Linked DNA regions of Desulfosarcina ovata subsp. ovata. The protein of the gene in region 2 interacts with the protein of the main gene of each other region in a pairwise test. Links are inferred from orthologs where the notes say so. Each region holds a gene or a part of one and is shown on either strand. Other genes may lie near its edges.

Region 1 (11,842 bases), 530 kb from region 2 along the record:
CCTGCCCAAGGCCGTGCTCTCCAACAAGCCCCACGATTTCACCGTTCGCTACATTGACGAATATTTTAAAGGCCGGCACTTCAGTGTGGTCCTGGGACAAAGCGAACGGTTCCCGGTCAAGCCCGACCCCGCATCGGCTCTGGAAATCGCCCGGCAGCTGGACCTGCCCCCGTCCACGATTCTTTTCGTGGGCGACAGCATCGTGGACGTACAGACGGCAACGGCGGCAGGGATGCGCCCGGTGGGCGTCGGCTGGGGGTTCAAAGGCACCGGGGACCTGAAAGTCAACGGCTGCCCGACAATCGTCGAGCATCCGCTGGACATTTTAGGGCTTATTTGAACCCCCCGGATCAGATCCGGGCCCGACCGGCAGCATACCCGTTATCCCCTCGCTCCCATGCTCTGCATGGGAGCGTAGAAGGATGAAATCGGTTGGGCTTGGTTCTAACTTCGCCCACCTGGATTTAGGAACGATTAAAACGGGCTGATCCCATATTACCTCTCGTTCCCACGCTCTGCGTGGGAACGTATAAGGCCAACCATTCCCACGCAGAGCGTGGGAACGAGGGGGTAAGTGGACGAAGTTAGAACCAAGCCCAATCGGTTAAATTGGAGTTGAATGAAAAAACGGGGCGTGGTTGGAAGTAAAAAAAGGCGGGTCGTTGTTCAGGATCCGCCGGATGGGAGCCGGTTTTTTGAACTCCCGGGTAAGAAACCGCCGCACCCGGTCGCGGTTCCATCCGCCGGGGTGGACAAATTCGCGGTAGAGGGAAAGGTCGCCTTCGTAAAAATCGAGGGTCTCAAGCTGAGCGGCCTCCCGGCTATGGGCCGGCAGGTTGAAAACGGCCAGGTTGAGAAAATCGATGGCACCGCTATGGGCCAGGGTGAAATCCAGTGTCCGCCTCGCACGGGCTTCATCTTCCGCCGGTGTTCCGAACAAAAGGTACACGTAGGTAGCGATCCCGGCCTTGTGAAGGGTGTGCAGCACGCTGGCGGCCATCTCGCTATCGATCCCCTTGCCGAGGGCGCTCAGCACCTGCTGGTCACCGGATTCGATCCCCAGTTTCAGCATGACGCAGCCGGATTGTTTCAGCCGCTGCACGAAATCGGCGTCGGCAAGATGGCGGGTCACCCGGGCAAAACCATACCACGGCAGACCGGGCGGCCGTCCGGTCATCTCCTCGAGCAGGCGCGGCGAAAGGGCGTTGTCCAGAAAATGGATCAACCCGGCGGGGAAACGGGCGTTCAGCCGGAGCAGGTCATCGATGGTGGTGGCCGCATCTTCGCAGCGGTAGGGCGCGTCCTCGGCCGTTTCCGGGCAGAAGGCGCATTTCTTCCACCAGCAACCCCGGGAGGCGGCATAGGGCCTTACCGGTACCGGTGAAAGATAGCGGTCCATGCCCATGTCCGAAAAGTCATAGCCGGTTGTCGACGGCGCGTCCGGACGGCTGCCCGTGCACATCGATATCAATCGCGCCTCTCCCGGACCGCCCACCAGTTCGTCCACCAGGCCGTGAAACGGGTTGCCCAGCCCCGGTATGTTCAGCCACGACGTGACCAGCCCGCCGCCGCAAACGATGGTAGCCCCGCCAAGCATGCTGCGGATACAGCCGATCATGGCAAAGGCGCACAGGGCCTGACTCATGAAATTGATCGACAGGCCGACCACATGGGGTTCCCGTTCCTTGAACAGCTCTTCCAGTTGCGATGAAAAAATGGGGAAAAAGGGATTGTCCCGAAACGTTTCGGCGGCCCGGATCAGGTCGCCGCTGCGCACCGGAGATAGGTCCGGATGCGTATAGTTGGCCAGCGAGAGGGCGACGCCGGCGGGTTTTCCGGCGGCGTAGAGGACCCGGTTGAGATCCATGACGGCCCGTTTGTAGCGGTCCCGGTTACCGTACAGGGAGATCGATCGAAGGGCATCCGTATTCTCCCGGCGGTGGGCCAGGGCCCGGCGCGTCCAGGTGTCGGTGGCATCGGCCGCCGGTTTCGCCAGCAGCCCCAGGATACCGTCCAGACTGGCGTCCCAGGTTCTGCAGTCGATGCCATCAGCGCGCAGGGCAGCGGCCAGTTTGGCCAGCCCGGCCGGCGGTTCGCCGGGTTTGGCCACCGGCGGGTGGATGAGGAGGATGGATTGGTTTTTCATCCCTCCAGCTCGGCCAGCCGCTTGGCGAACTTTTTCTCCAGCCGTTGTCGCTGTTCGTCGGCAGCTTCCATTTCGGCAAAACGGGTCTCGATGATTTCCTGGCAGCTGCGGATCTTCTGGGAAAGAGAAGCGATTTGCGCACCGTCCCCCGCCTGGGAGGCGTCGACCATCTCCTGGTTGAATTGTTCCAGCCGGGTTTCGTTCGCCTCGATCTCCCGCTCGGCGGCGGCGATGGTTTCCTCCATGGGCTTGAGCACCTTGGATTTCTCGGTGATGACCTCCGAGCGCAGGCGGCGCAGCTCCTTTTTGGTAAACCGGGGTGCCGCGGCCGGTTCTCCGGCGTCCGGGTCGTCCCGGCGGCGGGTGATGGATACATCGTCCCCCCAGCCGCCCTTTTCCAGGAAATCCTGGTACGTGCCGTCGAACATGTGTGCTCCGAGGTCATCGAAGACAATCAGCCGATCGGCCAGGGCGTGCAGGAACATCTCGTTGTGGGTAACCATGATCACCGCCCCGTCAAAGGCGTCGATGGCCGCCAGGAGGGCATCGCAGGCGTCCATGTCCAGGTGGTTGGTGGGCTCGTCGAGCATGAGCAGGTTGACCGGGGTCACCAGCAGCTGGCCCAGCATCACGCGGCTTTTCTCGCCACCGGAGAGCACACCGATCTTCTTCAGCGCGCTGTCGCCTTCAAACATCATGGCACCGCAGATATTGCGTGCCTTCTGGCGGTCCACGTCCGGCTGGGCATAGAGGATCTCCTCTTCCACCGTGCGGTTGTCCACCAAACGCTGGATGTTGGTCTGCTCGAACAGGCCGGACTCGACCTGGGGGTTGTAGGTGATGGTTCCGGCCAGCGGGTCGAGGGTGCCGGCCAGCACCTTGAGCAGGGTGGTCTTGCCCTTACCGTTCTTGCCCACCACGCAGATGCGCTCGCCGGCCAGGATCGAAAAACTCAGATCCTCGAAAAGCGGCCGCCCCGCGCCCCAGGCAAAGGCCAGCGACTCCACGCTGAACACCTGCTTGGCCCTGAAGGGTTTGCTGCGGAAGGAAAACTCCAGGCTCTTGACCTCCTCGAGTTTGTCGCGCTTCTCCATCTTGGCCAGGGTCTTGACACGCGACTGGACCATGTTGGCCAGGCGGGCCTTGGCCCGGAAACGCGAGATGAACAGCCGGATCTCCTTTTCGCGGCGCTCGTCGTTGAGCCGGGTCTTCTCGTAGATCTCCTCGTCCTGGGCGATCTGTTCGTAGAACTTCTCCGTATTGCCGGCAATCTTGCGTGCCTTGCGGCGATGCAGCCCCACGGTGTGGGTGACCAGTTTGTCCATGAACCCCCGGTCGTGGGTGATCAGCATCAGCTCGTGGGGCCAGGAGAGCAGAAAGTTTTCGATCCAGCGGATGGAAGTGATGTCCAGGTAGTTGGTGGGCTCGTCCAAAAGCAGCAGGTCCGGTTCCGAAACCAGCACCTTGGCCAGATTGAGGCGCACCTGGAAACCGCCTGAAAAATCGTGAGGGCTGCGCACCAAGTCGCCATCGGAGAAGCCCAAGCCGGCCAGGATCTTTTCCACCTTCCAGTGATGATCCTTTTCCGCGGGCATCAACCCCTTCATGCCCTCGGCCAGCACCGTCGCCTCGGTGAATTGGATCAACTGCTGGACGTAGCCGATGCGATATCCCTTGGGCATGGTGATGGCACCGTCGTCGTATCCCTCCTCGCCGACAATGATCCGGAACAGGGTTGACTTGCCGTGGCCGTTGCGGCCCACCAGGCCCACCCGTTCCTTTGAATTGATCTTGAAGCTGACCCCGTCGAACAAAACGCGGTCACCGTAACTCTTGCTCAAATTTTCGATGCTGATCATGATGATACCGTACGCAGAACGTCGGATGCGCGCTGGTTAAAAACCAGATCGGCCATCTGATCCAGGGGCGTGGGATCACGGTTGATAATCACCAGCCGGGCACCGTTTCGGCGTGCCAGCGCGGGCAGCCCGGCTGCCGGCTGAACCACCAGGGAACTGCCCACCACCAGGAACAGGTCGCAAGCCTGCGCCGCTGCGACGGCCCCTTCCAGTACGTCTGCGGGAAGCGACTCGCCAAAAAAGACCACGTCGGGTTTCAGGGTGCCCCCGCAGGATGGGCAGGTGGGCGGCAGTTCGGTGTCCAGTTGCTGGTAAACATCGTCCATGGCGCGTTGACGCGAGCATTGAAGGCAGATGATCCGCCGGGTGTTTCCATGCAGTTCCAGAACGTTCTTGGAGCCGGCGGCCTGCTGCAGACCGTCGATATTCTGGGTGATGACGGCCTTGAGGATACCTTTCGCCTCCAATTCGGCCAGGGCCGTGTGGGCATCGTTGGGCTGCGCCTTACTGATCGCCGGGTAGCGCACCTCCCTGAAAAAATTCCAATAGTAGCCGGGATCCTTGTAGAAGTTGTCGATATTGGCGAACTTGGCCGGATCGTATTTGTTCCATAGACCGTCATCACCGCGGTAGGTGGGAATCCCGCTCTCGGCGGAGATTCCCGCACCGGTAAACGCCACCATGTGGCTGGCGGCGGCGACGAGTTGCCTCAAATCGTCATGCGGATTGGGGTTGGACATAAAGCACCTTTTTCAAATCTTCCAATTGGGTCCAGAGCCCATCACCCACCGAATCGGGCCGATTGGGCTCCACACTACTACCGGGATCATCGAAACGGAAATTCCCTGATGGTCCGGCGAAAAGATTACACGGGAGCCAGGCGAAGCAATGCGGCAAGGGTTGCTGGTTACTGGCGATATGCTGCAATTTATTTCCGGCAACCTTATACCCCCCATGGCTAATGGCTGCATTGATCACAGGTCCAATAAAGCGCATGTAGCGGAGTCGATAGCATCTTTTTAAGGCCCAAACAAGCTATACCCAACGGATCCCCAGGGCAATCGCATGTAACTATTTTTCAATCTTTCTACCCGATAGCGATGGATCACAAATGTCAAATGTCCAATGAAAAATGCCAACTGGTGGTATTCTATCTATTTATAATCGATAAGATCCTTCAATTGACATTTTGATTTTTACATTTGGCATTGATTGAATCAGGGTGATGGGTTTGCAATCACGCCACCGACCAGAATACATCCAAATGCGATCGCCCTGATGGTCATCATACCCTCGGTCGACTTTCATGCGCGTGGATGTTATTTGGGCTTTGACAGAAATCGCCTAATTCGGAACAGACGGCAGGCAACATGGCAAAGAGAGACCTGACCAAAGAGAAACTGGTGCTACTCGGGCAGATTGAACAAGGCCCCCTGACGCCGGAAAGCCAGAAAACGCTGGGTAAGACATTGTCCCTGGCCAACAATATCCTCGTGGCCAAGGCCGCCACGATCGTCGGCCAGCGCCGGGTCGAAGCGTTGACCCCGGATTTGCTCAAGGCTTTCGGGCGCTTCTTAGAAAATCCCCTCAAACGCGACAAGGGATGTCTTGCCAAGGAAGCCATCATCGAGGCACTGGACGAGATGGAATTCGACGATGCGGAGATCTTTGTAAAAGGCATCCGATGGGTCCAGGCGGAGCCGGCGTATGGCCGGCCGGTGGACACCGCGGCCGGAATGCGCGGGCGGTGCGCCTTTGCTATAGCGCGCCTGGGCGGCCCGGATACGGTGTACGAACTTGTCGATCTTTTGGCCGATCCGGAACCACAACCGCGCATCGCCGCGGTACGGGCCCTGGTGGGGATACCCGGCGAGCAAAGCGAGCCGTTGCTGCGCCTGAAGGCAACCATCGGTGATGACAGCCACCGGGTGATCGCCGAGTGCCTGTCCGCCCTCGTCCGGATCAACGCCGGACGATCAATCGACTTTGTCGCGCGCTTCCTGAATTCGTCTGACATGATCATCGCCGAAAACGCGGCCTTTGCCTTGGGTGAATCCCGGCTGGATGAGGCGTTCGCGATTCTGCGGCGACACCGGGAGGCGAGCCCGAATCCCGAATGGCAGGAATTGCTGTTGATGCCCATTGCGATCACCCGGAGCGAGGAAGCCTTCGACTATCTGGTCGAGGTCATCGAAACCGAAACCCCAGGCAGCGTTGCCGCCGCGCGGAAGGCTATCCGGATCTTCGATGACGAAAGCCACCGCCAGCGGATTCCGGGCACCACCGGGGCACCATGAACCGTAAGCAAACCTATATCTGGAGTTGCCTTGGCCTGGGGATGATCCTGATCCTGGCCGGTGTGACTTACAACAGCACCCGGATGATCACGGAAAAGACGGTCGAAAGCCACCAGCAGCGCATCGTTGCCGGTGCGGCGGAAACCGTGGACCTGTGGTTCTCCCAGCATGTGCGGATCGTCCAAGCCACGGCCGCCGCCACCCGCCAGCGTCCCATCGCCGACACCCCGGAAACCCTGCGGCTGCTCAAAATGGCCATGCAGGCCGGCAATTTCTCCGACGTCTAGATCGGCCTGGCTGACGGACTGGTTCCTCTGCACCACGGTGCTGAAAAAAGAAGCCTACACCCTGGCCAAGAATACCGCCATGCTGTTTGCCATGGGGTGCAATTTCTAAAGCGATGATTTCATAAAGATTGATCGACCTAATCGCAAGTTTTGAGTTTGAGAGGCCAACCACCAGATGTTGTGGTTGGCCTTTTCATATAAATTGGATTAGTTTCGATTTGATCTGAGATTTTTGGATTTAAACTTCAATCAAATCTGACAAGTAAAATAATTGTTGAGATGAATAGGAGAAATCCTTAATTTTGGAAAACTGACCGGCTGTGATCGGATTCAGGAATAATCTAAAGCCAGCGTATACCCACAGCCATTAACCTTGCCCTCATACACCTTCAGTCTGGCCAGGTTTGATTCCACTATTGACGACCGGCCTCAAATAGGAACTGTTTGTATTATTAATACTTTTATGAGAGTATGAAACAGCTGCTATCATTTTAAAAACAGAAATTGGAAGAAGATGGTTAACTACCTGGATATTCGTACGCTTGCTCTGATGATGGGGGTGGTATCTATTACCTTAGCTGTTGGTGTGGTCTATCTGCAATGGTACCACAAAACCTATGCAGGTTTTTCTTTGTGGAGCAATGGGGCTGTATGTGCCGGAGTTGGTGGCATATTAATGTGTATGCGTGGGTATGCCCCTCAACTGGTTTCCATTATCGCTGCAAATACTCTACTCGTACTGTTCATGAGTTTTGTCGCGTGGGGGATGGAAAAATTCGTAGGAAGAAGAATCTTTCGTTGGCCTGATTATGTTGTATTGCTTCTATTTATTGGCGCACTCCTTCAGTTTACATACATAAAGCCAAGCGTTGAAGTACGCATTGTTATTATAAGTTTCTGTTTCAGTTATTTCAGTGGCAAAGCAATATTTCTGTTGAAATACGGAGGGGATCACCTGCGGCACCCACTTTTATTGGGGGCACTATGGTTCACAGCTGTATGGTTTCTTTTGAGAGCAATAATTACCGTGATTGGCCCGTGGGAAATCAATGATTTTATGAAAGCAGGCGCATTTCATGGGGTTACTCTCGTTGTATACATTGTTAATCAAATCCTGGTGATGATTGCTCTTGTTTTTGCTAACCATCACAGACTCGAAACGGATTTGACTGAATCAAACCTATCACTAAAAGACAGTGAAGAGCGGTTTCGCTCACTATCGGATGCTTCTTTTGAAGGGATTTTAATAACTGAAAACGGGGAAATTATTGATGCCAACCAAACCTTTTTGGAGATGGTAGGTTATTCAAAAGAAGAAGTAATTGAAATGAGCATTATTGATTTTGTAGCCCCTGAAATGCAACAGGATGTTTTGGAAAGAATATTGTCGAATTTTGAAGGATCGTACGAGACTCTTGCTTCAAAAAAAGATGGTACCGCAATTCCCATAGAAGTTCACGGCAGGATGCTTTTCTATCAAGATCGAATGGTTAGGGTAGCGGCCATTCGTGATCTCAGTGAACGGAAAAAAGCTCAAGATTTACTGGCAGAAAGTCAAAAATCTTTTAATTCTCTGACTGATCATGCCCGTGAAGGGATAGTCGTGGTTCAGAACAAGCGGCTATTATATATCAATCCAAGTATGTGTAAAATGACCGGCTATGATAAGGATTCACTCTTGGGTCTGGAATCATTTTTGCCTCTAATAGCTCCAGAGGCACGTGAAACCATGATGGCCAACCATCTGAAGCGACTTGCCGGCAAAGCATCACCCGAGCGTTACGAGAGCAAATTTCTTAAGCGTGACGGTACCACCTATCCGGTTGAACTTACAGGAGTGTTGATAAATTGGAATGGAAGCCCGGCGACCCTGAATATTATATCTGACATCAGCGAACGCAAAGAAGCGGAAGAATCCATGCGCTTTCTGGCCCATCACGACAGCCTAACCGGATTACCCAACCGATATCTGTTAATGGAGCGATTGGAGCAGGCATTGTCTCAAGCACGGCGCTCTGAGCAGCCCCTCGGGGTGCTTTTCATAGATTTGAACGGCTTTAAACAGGTCAATGATACTCATGGTCATGATGTTGGAGACATGCTTCTTAACAAGGTTACTGACAGGTTGCAGGGGTTGTTGAGAGATTCAGACACTCTGGCACGTATGGGCGGTGACGAGTTTGTGATACTGTTGCCCCAGGTAGATGGCAAAGCAGGTGTTGAAGCTTTGATGGCACGAATAGATTCTGCATTTCAATCACCTTTTGATCTTGGTCAGTTGACAATAAAGAGCAGAACCAGTGTTGGGTTTTCTCTCTTCCCAGAAAGCGGGGAGAGCGCAGATGAACTTTTGCGGGTAGCTGATCAACAAATGTACCATGACAAAAATACAAAAAAATGAATTCATTAAACCGGTTCTCTATAAAGCTCCAGTGATCTTGGCTGTGACCGTATCTGTCACAGGTCCATGTTATTGTGGCCCCACATCCAAGGAAAAAGGAGGCCGCCATGACAAAATTCACCCTTATCGAGGATTTTCCACGATCGGAAATCGAGTTTGATGCACGTTTTTCAAAACCTGAGGCATGCTATGAATACCTGTTTCAACAAAAGTGGCCCGATGGGTTTGAGTGTCGGGAATGTGGCCATCAACAGTACTGGTTAAGTTCAAAGCACCAGCCCTTTCAAGGTAGCACTAAAAGACCATTCATAACTGGATGAACTTATTAAATAAATGCTGGACAAACCCACCCCCAAAATATACAGTAAAAAAGAAAAACTGTATTATTTGGGAGGTGACATCATGTTGAGTCCTGTTTTTACGCCGTTCATCAAGAATTCTCCGATTTCTGTCATGGCTCGTGGTTTGATGGAGAAGGTACTGAATCCTGAGCAATTGGACGAATGGTTCGAGAACACCGCTAAAGAACAATACACAAGGGACCTTTTGTTTTCGACGCTTTTTTACCTGATGAGCCAGGTCGTTCAGGGAAGCCAGCGATCAATTCACGCAGCCTTCCAGGCTTCAAAAGAGGATATTGCCGTTTCAGTTACCTCAATCTACAATAAGTTGAACGGCATGGAACCAAGTACATCGGCAGCTTTGGTCCGATATGCCGCCGAGCAGGTGGAACCTATTATTCAAAGATTGTTGGGTAAACAAAACTCCCCTTTGCCTGGCAAACGAATCAAACTGCTTGATGGCAACTGTATCGAAAAGAGCCATCACCGAATCAAAGAGTTGCGGTCCATAGCCTCAGGTCCTCTTCCGGGGAAATCATTGGTTGTGTACGATTCGATGTTGCACCTGCCCATCGATGTGTTTCCTTGCGAAGACGGCCATGCGCAAGAACGCTCATTATTGAAAACGGTGCTTGAAACTATTGTTGCCGATGATGTTTGGGTTGCCGATCGCAATTTCTGCGTGGTTGAATTCACCTGCGGCATCGATAAGCGGGATGCGTGGTTCATTATCCGTGAGCATGGGAATTATCCTCTCGAGCTAATTGGAAAGGAAAAATATATCGGCAAAATCGAAACAGGAACCGTATACGAGCAACCCATCCGGGTTCGTGATGAAGCTGGCGAAGAGCACGCCTTCAGGCGGATTCGCGTGAAGCTGAAGGGTGAAACCCGTGATGGTGATACCGAGATTTTCATCATCACGAATCTATCAAAGAGCGCAGCAAACGCTAAAACAGTTGCCCGGTTGTATCGGGATCGATGGACCATCGAAACGGCCTTTCAGCGTCTCGCTGAATATTTAAACTCTGAAATTAATGCATTGGGCTATCCTCGTGCCGCTCTTTTCGGTTTTTGCGTTGCTCTGGTCGCCTATATCAGCATGTCCGTTGTAAAAGCAGCACTGGGCAGTGTTCACGGTGTCGATTTCATAGAACGGAACGTATCTGGTTATTACATCGCCAATGAAATCGAAGGCGTCTACCAAGGGATGATGATCGTTATCGAAAGCGACCATTGGGTCGTTTTTAGAGACATGCCAGAAAGTGATCTGGTTCGGTTGCTTGAAGAATTAGCTGGCAACGTAAAATTATCAAAGTACCAGAAGCATCCTCGAGGTCCCAAAAAGCCCAAACCGAAGCGGGTTGCGATGAAAAACAAGCCACATGTTTCAACCGCGAAAATACTCGCTGAGAGAAAGAAGTCATAGTACTACCTTGAAAGGGCTGGTTCAAAGCACCTGTATATCTGTACAAGATGTGAGCACAAACATTCGTTAACCGCTGGAACGATCATGGAAAACTCAAAAAAGCCGATTCCCTATTGGCTCAAGGCCATGTGGTGGTTCACGACCCATAAAAGCGGCGTGAATGCGGTCAACCTCAAAGAACTGCTGGGCATAATGGTGGCATAATGGGGACATTCTATATTCCTTATGTCAACAGATTTTTTAACCATTTAAAATCAATCAGTTAAAGATCCTCAAAATCAAAAAAGTACTTGGCCAAGAGGCCGTTGCGGATACGCATGCGCAGTCGATGCACCTCTTTTTTCAGCTGTCGCCGAACCGCCAGGAGACTGCGCAGCGCCAGCATATCGGCTTCCGGATTTTCATAGAACAGGCACTTTCCCTGGCTGACCAGGTCGGCGACGTTGGCGCTGTCTTTGGTATCGTTTTTATCCCAGCGGCCATCAAGGAGTTCCCGGTTGTCCTTAACCGCTTTGCCGGCTACCAAGACCACCAGATGGCCTTTCCCGGTCAGCCAATGGGTAAGCGGCTTGTGGTAGTTGCTGGTCGGCTCCAAGCCGAAAACGACATTTTCCATATTGTGCTGGCTCATAAGCGTCTCCACCTGTTCCATGAGTCGCTCGAAGCCGATCAGATCATTGGTAAAGATCAGCCGGCGCCAGAGTGACTTTCCCCTAGCGGTCCCGAAGAAAGCATGATGCTTGTCTTTGGCAATATCGATACCGACAATCAATTGGTTTTCAGATCCTCTGATCTGGCTGCGTAGTTTACAAAACATTTCGAAGCGGGCAATGTCGTCCATTTTCATAACCTCCTGTTATCCAATCCGTTCAAGTTTTTCTATTTTATTAACAGGAGTAACTCTCATTTTCTACGCGAAAAAATATTGGTTAAAATACTACTTGTGGAGATCTTTTCTTTTGTTTTTTCAATATATAACGTCTCTCATTATCTAAATAATTGAATCAATCAGCACGTATCCTTCGCATGCGGCTATGGTTTCGCCTCTTCGAGCGGCATAGCCGATGCCTGACATCGTCATA
Region 2 (12,111 bases):
CATTTTACTTGAAGGGGGCCGGGAGACAACCGATCAGCTTCAAATACAGCTTTCGGCCATCAGCGCTGAATCAGGAAGGGCATCAAAAGGCACGGCAGGATCAGGTTCCGGTAACCCGTTCCATCGCCTCTTGTCTGGTTTTGCAGGCAATGCAGTAGCTGGTGACCGGCCTGGCCTTGAGGCGGGCGATACTGATGGGCTCTTCGCAGGTTTCGCAAATCCCGTAAGTTCCCTCCTCGATCGCCTGAAGACACTTTCTGATTTTTGCAATCAAGCGGCTCTCGCGCTCGCGCATACGCAACTGATTGTTGCGCGCCAGGTCCTCCGAGGCCCGATCCAGGGGATCGGCCTCGGAAGTATATGCCGTTCCCAACAGTTCCCCAACGGCGACACCCGCCTTGTCAAGCAGCGTATCCAGTTCCGCTTGCAGAAGATTCCGAAAATAGTCAAGGTCTTTTTCGTCCATTGGACCATCCTGGCAAAAGGTTACATCGTTCAGGTAGAGGCAATGTACCTGGGGCATCTGGGTGTTGGCTGAGAATTTAAGATCGAATAACAGAGAATCAATAGATGACGGCCGCGTTATAAGCTCAGATTTTGATGAGTTTGTCAAACAGCCTTTTGAGCTGCGCTGGCAAACCGATCCATCTTCAAACTCAGGAGGCATAGATGGAACACTGGCGGACATGCATGGCCGCCTCCTGCAAGGCCTCGGAAAAGGTGGGATGGCCATGGATGGTGCGTGAAATATCCTCGCTGCTGGCACCGAATTCCAAGGCCAGCACACACTCGGCAATCATGTCCGCCGCCCGCGGGCCGATGATGTGAACCCCCAGGATGCGGTCGGTCTTGCCGTGGGAAATCAGTTTGACAAATCCATCGGTCTCGCCCATGCAGCGGGCCCGCCCCGCCCCGGAGAAGGGGAAACTGCCCACGCAGTAAGGGATCTCCCGTTCGCGGACCTGCTCCTCGGTCAGCCCGACACTGGCCACCTCGGGCCAGGTGTAGACCACCGCCGGGATGGTATCGTAGTTCACCTCACCGGCACGCCCGGCCATGCACTCCACGGCAGCAGTCCCCTCGGCAGACGCCTTGTGGGCCAGCATGGGACCGGGCACCAAATCGCCGATGGCGTAAATGCCCTTGACGCTGGTGCGATATTCCTGATCCACCACAATCTGACCGGTGCGTTCGTCAGTCTCGACCGCCAAGGCCTCAAGCCCAAGCCCCCGGGTCAAGGGGCGACGGCCCACCGAAACCAGCAACCGGTCGAAAGTCATCGTCTCTGTCTTGTCGCCGGTGGCCAGCACGGCCTTGACCGCCTTGCCCGACACCGTGGCCTCGACCACCCGGGTATCCAGCTTGAACTGCATGCCCTGGCGCTTGAGAATCCGGTCCAGGGTACGCCCCACCTGGCCGTCCAGATTGGCGGCAATCTTGGGCAGCATCTCGATAACGGTGACCATGGATCCCAAACGGTTCCAGACCGAGCCCAGCTCCAGGCCAATATACCCCCCGCCGACAATGCCCAACCGGCCGGGCACGCTATCGAAGGAGAGCGCCTCGGTGGAACTGACAATATACTCACCATCAAACGTGAGTCCCTTGACTTCGAGCGGCTCCGAACCGGTAGCCAGCAAAATGTTACCGGCGGACAGGGTAAGTTTTTTCTTTTTGCCCGTGTCCACGTCCACCGTCCCTGGTGCCGTCAGCGTCGCCAAACCATGGATCACCTCGATATGGTTGCCCTCCATCAGTTTGCGCACGTTTTCGGTGAGATCTTCCACCACCTTGTCCTTGCGGGCCAGCATGGTGGCCAGATCCAGACCGACCTTGCCGGTCTTGATGCCGTATTCGGCAAACCGTTCCTTTGCCAGGTGGTAGTACTCGGAAGCGTCCAAGAGGGCCTTGCTGGGAATACAGCCCACATTGAGGCAAACTCCGCCGAGCCGTGAGGATTTTTCGACCACGGCGGTCTTCATGCCAAGCTGGGCCGCACGCACGGCGGCCACGTACCCGCCGGGACCGGAACCGATGATCACCAGGTCGAACCGTGTCTCTTGTGCCATCTTTACACCTCCAATGCCATGCGTTCCGGATTCTCAACAAACTCCTTGACCCGCTTCAGGAAGGTCACCGCGCCCTTGCCGTCCACGACACGGTGGTCGTAGCTGAGCGCCACGTACATCATGGGCCGGATGACGATCGCGTCGTCGATCACCACCGGCCGTTTCTCGATTTTGTGCATGCCCAGGATACCGCTCTGGGGCATGTTGAGGATGGGCGTGGAGAGCAGGCTGCCGTAAACACCGCCATTGCTCACCGTAAAGGTGCCCCCCTCCAGGTCGGCCAGTTCCAGCCGGTTATCCTTGATTTTGGTAACGTAATCCACAATCGCCTGCTCCACCTGGGCGTAACTCATGCGTTCGGCATGGCGGATCACCGGCACCACCAGTCCGCGCTCGGTACCCACGGCCACGCCGATATGCTGGTAGTTGTGATAGATAATGTCGCCGCCATCGATGAAGGCGTTGATCTCGGGGACCTCCTTGAGCGCCTGCACACACGCCTTGACGAAGAAGGACATGAAACCCAGGGCGACGCTGTGGCGTTTCTGGAAGGCATCCTTGTACAGCGAACGGATCTGCATGGCCCGTGACATGTCGATCTCGTTGAAGGTGGTCAGCATGGCCGTGTTCTGCTTGGATTCCAGCAGGCGCTCGGCGATGCGCTTGCGGATGGGCGACATGGGCTTGCGCGTTTCGAAAGCGGCCGGATCGTCAGCGGCCTGGACAGCCGGTGCCGACGGGACGTCGGGGATACCCGCAGGGGCTTTTTCCAGATGCAGCAGGATGTCACCCTTGCTGATGCGCCCGCCGGGACCGGTGCCCTGTATCTTGGAAATATCGAGGTTCTTCTCGGCAATCAGGCGGCGGACCGAGGGGGCCAGGGCCATGCCCTGCGGAATGACGGGTGAGCCCGCCGCTGCCGGTACCGCCGGTGTCGGCGCGACGGATTGAGGAGCCGCCGATTCCTTTTCCGGCGGGGTCACCGGTTCTTTCGCCGCCGTCGGTTGCGGAGCGGCTGCGGCAGCCCCCCCAGGCTCGATCGATCCGACCACTGCGCCAATGGCGACCGTTTCACCGGCCGGAACGGTAATGGTAAGGACCCCGTCGGCTTCGGCCACCACTTCCAGGGTGACCTTATCCGTCTCGATGACGAACAGGGGGTCGTCCTTGCGGACCGTGTCGCCATCCTGCTTGAACCATTCGGCCAGGACGGCTTCCTGAACCGATTCGCCAACACTGGGTATCTTGATTTCGATGGACATGGACGCTCCTTGGAAAAATTTAATGTTTGGATGGATTACCCGGCGACCTCACCCGACTGGCCGTGGAGGCCGATGGCCTGATCCATAATGCCATCCTGTTCCATTTTGTAAATCTTGGGGAACCCGGTGGCCGGGCTGGCCGACGCGTTGCGGCCCACATAGGCAAGTGTCTTTTTCAGCATCTCGCCCAGCCGGGGCCGGATATACTGCCAGGCGCCCATGTTTTCCGGTTCCTCCTGGGCCCAGATCCACACCGAGGCTTTTTTGTACCGGCCGATTACCGCCTTGAGCGCTTTTTCCGGAAAGGGATGCAACAGCTCCACCCGTACGATGGCCGTATCGTTGGCTTTGATCTGCTGGCGCCGGGCGATCAGTTGATAGTAAAGCTTGCCGCTGCAAAAGACTACCTTTTTGATCGAGGCGCCGGCCCCGGCATCATCGATCACCGGCGCAAAGGCTTCGTCGGTCAGCGACTTGAGAGAAGAGATCGCCATGGGGTGGCGAAGCAGGCTTTTGGGCGTCATGATCACCAGGGGTTTACGAAACGGGGCGTTGATCTGGCGGCGCAGCAGGTGGAAGTACTGGGCCGGTGTGGTCAGATTGGCCACCTGCATGTTGTCGCCTGCGCACAGCTGGAGGAAGCGCTCCATCCGGGCGCTGGAATGTTCGGGCCCCAATCCTTCCCAGCCGTGGGGCAAAAGCAGGGTCAGCCCGCAGAGCTGCTGCCACTTGGCCTGTCCGCTGGCGATGAACAAATCGATAACGCACTGGGCGTTGTTGGCAAAATCGCCGAACTGGGCTTCCCACAGGGTCAGCACATCGGGCCGGGTCACTGCATAACCGTATTCGAACCCCAGTACGCCGGCTTCGGCCAGAAGGCTGTTGTAAACGGCAAACGGCGCCTGATCCGGCATCAGTCGATTCAACGGAATATGCGGCTCACCGGTCTGGTAATCCCAGAGCACACTATGACGCTGGCTGAAGGTGCCCCGGCCCACATCCTGACCACTGAGCCGCACGGGGTGGCCCTCGGCCAGCAGGGAGGCAAACGCCAGGGCCTCGGCACCGGCCCAGTCGATCCCCTCACGGGCCGTGACCGCCTCCAGGCGCTGATCCAGCACGCGTTTCAGCCGTGGATGAACGGTAAAGCCGTCCGGCATATCGGCCAGGCGCTGGGCCAGGTCGGTCAACGTCTTTTTGGCAACCGCCGTTTTCACCGAATTAAAACTGAAGGTCCCGCCGACCCCGTCCCATTCCGGGAAAAAGCGCGGTTCCGGAAAAAGGCAGGTGGACCCATGGATCTCCTCGTAGGCGGCGTCAAGCCCCTCATTGATGGCCGCTTCAAATTTCTCGACGGTTTCCCTGGAGACGATCTTCTCGGCCATCAGTTGTTCAGCGTACACCCGATTGAGCGGTGGCCGTTCCCGGATGCGCTGGTACATGGTCGGCTGGGTGAAATAGGGTTCGTCGCCCTCGTTGTGACCGTACCGGCGGTAGCAGACCAGATCGATGACCACATCCTTGCCGAAGCGGTAGCGATAATCGGCGGCCAGGCGGGCCACGTGCACCACGGCTTCGGGATCCTCGCCGTGGACATGGAAAATGGGCACCATCAAGCCCTTGGCCACATCGGTGGAATAGCGGGTGGACCGGGCGTCTTCGGGAAGGGTGGTGTAGCCGATCTGGTTGTTGACGATCACATGGATGGTGCCCCCCGTACGGTAGCCCTTGAGCTGCGACATATTCAGGGTTTCCGCCACCACCCCCTGACCGGCAAAGGCCGCGTCACCGTGCAGCAGCACCGGCATCACCATCTGCTCCGGCCGCTCGGGAAGCCTGTCCTGCCGGGCCCGGACCATGCCCTCGACCACCGGATCGACCGCTTCCAGATGGCTGGGATTGCTCACCATGTAAAGGGTCAACGGATCCCCGCCGCCCATGTCCCGCTGGGAGAGGTAGCCGTTATGGTATTTGACATCTCCCGATCCCACCAGGTCCTGGGGATCGTAGCAGCTTTCGAATTCCGAGAAGATCTCCTCGGCCGGTTTGGCCAGGATGTTGCGCAGCACATTGAGGCGCCCCCGGTGGGCCATGCCGAGAATCAGTTCCCGGCAGCCGGCGTCGTGGGCCCGCCGGCAGAGGGTGTCCAGCAGGGGGATGAGGGATTCGCCGCCCTCCAGCGAGAACCGGGTCACACCCACATATTTTTTATTGAGAAAGGCCTCGAACAGCGCGGCCGCCGAAATCTGCCGCAGCAGATCGATGCGCGAATCCGGGGAAAGCTCGGTCCGGTTGCCGCCAGGCTCCATGCGTGCCTGCAGCCAGGCCCGCTCATCGGGGTCCTGAAGGTGCATATATTCGACCCCGACGCTGTGGCAGTAGGTCTGCTTCAGACGGCCGACGATCGCCTTGAGCGGTGCCGCGCCTGACGCCATCAGGTCCGGTGCGGCAAAAGTCCGCTCCATATCGGCGGCGTCCAGCCCGAAGGCTTCGAGATCCAGCAGGGGGTGGGATGTGGGACAGGCCGAAAGCGGATCCATGCAGGCCAACAGATGACCGATATCCCGGTAGCGATGAATCAGGGCTCCGACGTGGGCCTGGCGAAGGGCCTGTTCAGGGTCCCCATCGCCCGCCGATACGGGTGTTGCAGCGGCGATTTCGAATCCCCGGAAGAAAAACTGCCAGTCCTCTGGCACGGAAGCGGGATCGGACTTCCATTTGCGGTATTGGGCGTCGATAAAATCGGCGCTCAGGGTTTCGGACAGATTCATCTTCCGCACTCTCCTGTAAGCGCTATAGCATTCAAGATAATGTTTTTCGGCGGCGTTATCGGTCGTCGCGGTATAATTGATACAGCTTCCTCCCTCTGGCCTTGCCAAAAACATTATCTTAAACACTGATATGATGGGTTATTATTTTATTTCTCTATTAAAAGATCATCCGGCTGAAGCGCCGGTCACCGGCACGCCGGCCTGCCGGCAGAACCAGTCGGTAACCACACGACCGACCTGTTGCTGGTGCTCGGAACGGGAAAGCATGTGATCGCCACCCTCGACAATCAACAGCTCCACCCGTGCCGGATTGGCCTCCCGGGCCAGGTGGGCTTCAGACACGGGAATGATCGTATCGCGGTCACCGTGCACCACCAGCATGGGGATGTCCAGGGCGCGGGTGGCCGCCAGCATGTCGTAATGGTCGGCGTCGTCAAAAAAATCCCGTTTCAATTGAATCTGCTGTTCCATGCGATCTCCATGGAAAAATGCGGATCTTGCTCCCTATTATCAAGATCCATGCCACCACCGTCAAGGAGAAAGGCCCCGTAAAAGGGCCTTCTTCCCGTGGCTGAAGATAAAAACCATCACGTCGGGAACAACGGGCCGGCTGTTTTATGAGACAACGTGTCTCACGTTTCACGAATCATGGCGCACCCGTTTATGGATGCCGGTCTCTGAAGCTTTTGATGATAACGGGAATGAAAAATGAGAAAACAAACAGGCCGATGGAAAAAAACACCTTGGGGGAAATCAGTGCGGCCCAGTTCCCCGAAACCCAGACCGTTTTGAGGGTACCGATAAAAAAAGTGAAAATAAACGTCCCCACAACAATCCCCAGGCCAGTACCGGCAAAATAGTCTGCAAAACGCACCCGGGTCAAGCCCATGCCGAAATTCATGGGCGTAAAGGGAAAGTAGATCAGCCGCAAGTAGAGCACCGTGGCAAAACCGTTGCGCGCAATGGCGGCATCGTAACGGCTGAGCCGGTCTCCGATCAGTGAAGCGGCAAAATCCCGTCCCAGCGTCCGTCCGATGAAAAAACCGCCGACCGACCCGATCATGGCACCGATCCAGACCCACACGAAACCCCAGAAAGGGCCAAAAATAGCAGCGCCGATGCCGGTCAACAGGGTCCCGGGAATGAACAGGCAGATGCCCACGGCGTAAATGACCACGTAAACCACCGGCGCCCACCCGCCGGCCGTCGCCATCACCCCTGACAGCCCATCGGGTGTCAGGTAGGCACGAAGCGGGGAGTAGCGAATCAGGACAACCGCACCGGCAATAAACACGATCAGCAGCAAGGCTTTGATCCTGGCCCTGGTCTTGCTGGATTCGGAGGGTACCGATTGCATCATCAAACTCCCGTTCAGGATTCCGCCGGACCGTCACCCACCGAGGGTGTGCAGGCCCGCCCCTTAAGGTTAAAAAACAACTTGAGCCCCTTTTGCACCGTCTCGGAAAAGATCTTTGGCGAGAAGAGATTTCCGGCAACCCGCTTATTGATCTCCGCCAGCGTGGGGTATGGGTGAACGGCCGAGGCCAGGGAGGACAGCTTGGTACCACCGTTCAAAGTAGCCACCCACTCGGCAATCAGGTCACCGGCCCGCGGGCCGAGGATCTGCACGCCCAGGGGTTTTTCCTTTTTGTCCAGGATCAGTTTGATCCGCCCGTCGGTCTCCCCTTCGGCCAGGGCCCGGTCGTTGGCCCCGAACGATTCGATCAGCACCGTGCAGTCGATTCCCGACGCCCTGGCTCTGCGTTCGTTCATGCCAATGCTGGCCAGTTCGGGATCGGTGTAGGTACACCACGGCAGCCAGGTGTAATCGACTTTGCGCGGCAGATGAAATACGGCGTTGCTGACCACGATGCCGCCTTCGTAGCCGGCGGCGTGGGTAAACTGAAAGCCCCCATTAACATCTCCGGCAGCAAAAATGTGTTTCTGGCGGGTCCGCAAACGCGGGTCCACAACGATGCCGGCCGGCTCCACGGCCACACCGGCCGCTTCCAGCCGCAAATCCTCGACGTTGGGTCTGCGGCCCAGGGCTACCAGGAGCGCATCGGCCCGAATGTCGATTTTCCTACCCGAATCCAGCTGCAAACGCACGCATTTTCTCGGCCCGTCCGGGGATACCCGCTGCACGCTGGCCCCCAGGTAAAAGGAGACCCCTTCTGCGGCCAGACGGGCCTGGACCGCGTCAGCCATATCGCGATCCTCCCTGGACAGGATCTGACCGGACCGCCCCACGACCGTCACTTTCGTTCCCAGTCGGTTGAAGGCCTGGGCCATTTCAATGCCGATGGGGCCGGCACCCAGAATAATCATGCTGCCCGGCCGGGTTTCAAGGGAAAAAATTTGGCGGTTGGTTAAAAAATCAACCGCCCCAAGCCCGGGGATGGGCGGAACGGCCGGCGAGGAACCGGTGGCCACCACCCATGTTTTGGCACTGACACGGCTGCCGTTCAGGTCCACCGTGTGCGCATCCCTGAAAAAAACGCTGCCGAAAACCACCTTGGCCCCCAGCCGGCAGAAGCGTTCCTCCGAATCGTGCCGCTGGATTACGGCAATCACGTCCTGAATCCGTCTGGCGATCCGGGAAAAGTCAACCGGCGGCACATCCACCACCGACAGACCGAAGCGATCGGCGTGTTTGATCTGATGCCAAACGCGGGCCGAGTGGATCAGGGTTTTGCTGGGCACACAGCCGTAATGCAGGCAATCGCCACCGAGAGCAGGCTCTTTTTCCACCAAAAGGGTTTTGGCTCCCAGCTGGGCCGCCCCCGACGCCACCGTCAGACCGGCGGCACCGCCGCCGATGATCCCGATATCGTAATCGTAGACGGCCATGCGATTCTCCTCGTTTCAATGCCCGTCCAAAACCCGCGACGGTGTACAAACGGCTCTAAAATCTTACTCCTCACCGGGCCAGACAGCACCCCGCTTCTCTTCGGCCAGGTAGCAGAAGCGGTTCCAGTCGAACTCCTTGTGGCTGAACGGGCAGCGCAGCCTGACTTTGCGCTCGGTCACCCCCACCACCTCCCAGTCACCCTTGCGGGGACCGGATGCAATGTTGATTTTCTGCCCCACCACAAAGGGGTAGGGTTCGAATACGGCGACATCATGGGTTTGCATGGATCACGCTCCTTCATCGGCGGCATCACACAGCATCTGCCGCAACCGCTCACTCAGAAAAACGATGGATTCAATATCCAGATGCTCGATGACGGTTTCGTCAAAAAGCAATTTGGCCGTGGCCCCGAAACCATCCTCGGGATCTTCATCCCAGAAAAGCAGCATCACCGGTACCCGGGGGAAGGGATGAAAATGAACGGCGACATCGGCGCTGTTGGCCTTGCCGGTGGCGTCTTCGCCGCCCATACCGGCAGCGGCCGAACGCAACTCGTCAATCCGGCCACAAAAACGCGCCACCAGGGGGGCCTCCACATGCGCGGCCATGGTCTTGACCTTGGACACGGTGTTGGGGAATTCCTCAAACCCCTTCCACTTGCCGGTGGGCATCCGCCGCCCCCCCTGGGCCATATGGTTGTAGATGAACACCTTCTCCCAGCGGGTCAGGGCCGCCCCGTCCGCCCGCACGATATCGTCGCCACGGATGATCACGCTGGCCGTGTAGTAGGGTAGGTGCAGGGCCGGCTCTCCGTCTTCGTTCGTCAGATGCCCGCCGATACGTTCTGGCAGGTCGACCAGCCGCATGGAGGCGGAACGCTCCCTGGCCCACGTCAGGGCATCTTCGGCCAGATCCCGTTTGGTCCACTTCCCGGCCGCATATTGCCCGCCCAACTCCTGGTTGCAGCGTTCCACCACCTCCGGCGCCAGGTGCGGGCAGCCGTCCAGGGGGTGTTTCTCGGCAACCACCATCCCGGCAAAGGCCAGGCAGCTATTAAATCCGCAGTCGCCGCAATTGGTCCGTGGCAACACATCCCGGTATAGATCAACGACGGATAGCGCCATCGCTTACCATACCTCGGGATAGCCGATATCCACAAACGCGGATTCCATTTTCAGTTTGTGATCCCGCTCCATGGCGGCCAGATCCAGAAAGATCTTGCGTTTTTCCGCATCGTCACACAGGTTGGCCATTTCGGTGTACTGCTTCATGGCTTCTTCTTCCTTCTTCATGGCCAGAGCAAAGGCGTCGGCCGGTTTCATATCCATGGAGAGTTCCGGTGCATCCACGGTCTCTGCCACTTTGTAATCCCGTGTTTCCGAAAAATAGGTCTCCACGGTATCGCTGGTGTAGATTTTGGTGAGAATATCGCGATGTTTCTTCTCCTCTTCGGCCAGGGAGGCGAAGAGCTTTTTCAGGTACGGATCCTTAAGGGTGTTGGATGCATCCTCGTAAAACTTTCTGGCCTCGACTTCGTTGGCAATGGCCTGCTTGATGATGTCCTTGTACTCGCTCAAATTCATGGTTACGCCTCCTCCATAAGATGGTGAGAAATGGGCGCCGGTGGCCCGTACTTAAATCAACAGTAAGTCCGCGTCATAACTTCAAGCAAACTGTGTGCCATTCAAAAAAGTCATGGCTTCGCCCGTTTGTTTTATGTATAATCGATTCTTTTTTTCTGTTCCACCCCTATAATCCACAACTTTCAGCAAATGGAGGCCTCCATGAACTGGCGACAATTTCTGACCCCCGTAAAGTCCGTCGATGCCGATGCGGCCAAAGCCTATCTGGCCGATAAAAAAGTGGAAGATGTAACCATTCTGGATGTCCGTCAGCCAAAAGAGTATGAATCCGGCCATATTCCCGGGGCCGTCCTGGCGCCTCTGCCGGGGTTGACCGATCATCTGGACAAAATCGATAAAAACAAACCCGTAATGGTTTACTGCGCCGTTGGCGGCCGCAGCCGGGTGGCGGCACAGCTGCTTTCCGGGCAGGGATTTAAAAACATCCTGAATCTGTCCGGCGGATTCAAGGCCTGGACCAGCGACACGGCATTTCTCGGTGAAGAAAAGGGGTTGGCGCTTTTCGACGGCGTCACCTCCGTGGAGCAGGCCCTCACCGTGGCCTACTCCCTCGAGGCCGGCCTGAAGGATTTTTACGAAACCATGGCCGGCAAGGTAGACAACGATCCAGCAAAGCAACTGTTTCAAAAACTGTCTCAGATTGAAATCAAACACCAGGAGCGTATCTTGAAACAATACGCCGAAACCACCGGCAAAGCGGTCTCCCATGAAACGTTCGAAAACCAGGCCCTGCCCGGTGTCCTTGAAGGCGGCCTGACCACCGAAGAGTACGCCAATCTGCTCATGCCCAGCTATGACACGGTCAGCGAAATCATCGAACTGGCCATGTCCATCGAGGCCCAGGCGCTGGATCTCTACCTGCGGGCATCCGAAAAAGCGGTCAACGATGCCGGACGCAAGGCACTGGTCCAGATTGCCAATGAGGAGAAAACCCACCTGAGGCTGCTGGGCGAATTGATGGAAGAGACCCTGGAAGGGAAATAAAAGGAATTACAATGCAAAAAAAACTGGTTCTCATCGGCGGCGGCCACGCCCACATGGTTACCCTGGCCAACCTTGGGGCCATCACCGCCAAAGGCATTGACGTCACCGTTGTCGGCCCATCGGACGAGCACTATTATTCGGGAATGGGACCGGGAATGCTTTCGGGTACCTACCGTCCCGAACAGATTCGTTTCGCCACCCGCCATGTGGTCGAAAAACAGGGCGGAACCTTCGTCCGCGACAAGGCCGTACGCATCGAGCCCCAGAAAAAAATGGTCATGCTCGAAAGCGGCGGCAGCGTGCCCTACGACGTGCTTTCCTGCAATGCGGGCAGCCAGGTGCCAAAGCCACCCATTGACGGGGATCCCACGGATATTTTTACGGTCAAACCCATCGAACGGCTCATGGAAGCCAAACGACGCCTTGTGGATCATTTCGAACGGCACCAGACGCAAGTGGTGATTGTCGGCGGCGGACCCTCAGCGGCCGAAGTCGCCGGCAATGTCTGGCAACTGGCCAGAGATACCGGGA

What was found.
Region 1: the proteins of GN112_RS20670 (region 2) and GN112_RS22855 interact in binary tests that used the Escherichia coli proteins (3 or more experiments, as listed by UniProt). The link is inferred for Desulfosarcina ovata subsp. ovata from one-to-one orthologs.

What each region holds. Positions count from the first base shown.
Region 1 is NZ_AP021879.1:5,190,654-5,202,495, forward strand. What follows is about bases 1,575-4,573. They hold GN112_RS22855 (ABC-F family ATP-binding cassette domain-containing protein), read right to left. Parts: upstream 4,006-4,573; coding sequence 2,143-4,005; downstream 1,575-2,142. Other genes in these bases: GN112_RS22850 (B12-binding domain-containing radical SAM protein), read right to left, coding at 1,575-2,146; cobB (NAD-dependent protein deacetylase), read right to left, coding at 4,002-4,573. In the rest of the region: GN112_RS22845 (HAD family hydrolase), read left to right, coding at 1-340; more of GN112_RS22850, read right to left, coding at 605-1,574; more of cobB, read right to left, coding at 4,574-4,745; GN112_RS22865 (HEAT repeat domain-containing protein), read left to right, coding at 5,376-6,302; GN112_RS22870 (hypothetical protein), read left to right, coding at 6,299-6,589; GN112_RS22875 (PAS domain S-box protein), read left to right, coding at 7,104-8,990; GN112_RS22880 (transposase), read left to right, coding at 9,098-9,310; GN112_RS22885 (IS4 family transposase), read left to right, coding at 9,324-10,760; GN112_RS22890 (IS110 family transposase), read right to left, coding at 11,023-11,601; GN112_RS22895 (transposase), read right to left, coding at 11,752-11,842. UniProt on the Escherichia coli protein: Genetic data indicate it may be involved in ribosome assembly or function.
Region 2 is NZ_AP021879.1:4,661,054-4,673,164, reverse strand. The notes cover bases 3,167-6,434. They hold GN112_RS20670 (2-oxoglutarate dehydrogenase E1 component), read right to left. Parts: upstream 6,103-6,434; coding sequence 3,367-6,102; downstream 3,167-3,366. Other genes in these bases: GN112_RS20665 (prolyl oligopeptidase family serine peptidase), read right to left, coding at 6,268-6,434; odhB (2-oxoglutarate dehydrogenase complex dihydrolipoyllysine-residue succinyltransferase), read right to left, coding at 3,167-3,331. Outside these bases: GN112_RS20685 (TraR/DksA family transcriptional regulator), read right to left, coding at 101-466; lpdA (dihydrolipoyl dehydrogenase), read right to left, coding at 657-2,069; more of odhB, read right to left, coding at 2,072-3,166; more of GN112_RS20665, read right to left, coding at 6,435-6,573; GN112_RS20660 (TVP38/TMEM64 family protein), read right to left, coding at 6,764-7,462; GN112_RS20655 (dihydrolipoyl dehydrogenase family protein), read right to left, coding at 7,474-8,952; GN112_RS20650 (hypothetical protein), read right to left, coding at 9,016-9,237; GN112_RS20645 (DUF3786 domain-containing protein), read right to left, coding at 9,241-10,077; GN112_RS20640 (ferritin-like domain-containing protein), read right to left, coding at 10,081-10,536; GN112_RS20635 (rhodanese-like domain-containing protein), read left to right, coding at 10,738-11,580; GN112_RS20630 (NAD(P)/FAD-dependent oxidoreductase), read left to right, coding at 11,592-12,111. UniProt on the Escherichia coli protein: E1 component of the 2-oxoglutarate dehydrogenase (OGDH) complex which catalyzes the decarboxylation of 2-oxoglutarate, the first step in the conversion of 2-oxoglutarate to succinyl-CoA and CO(2).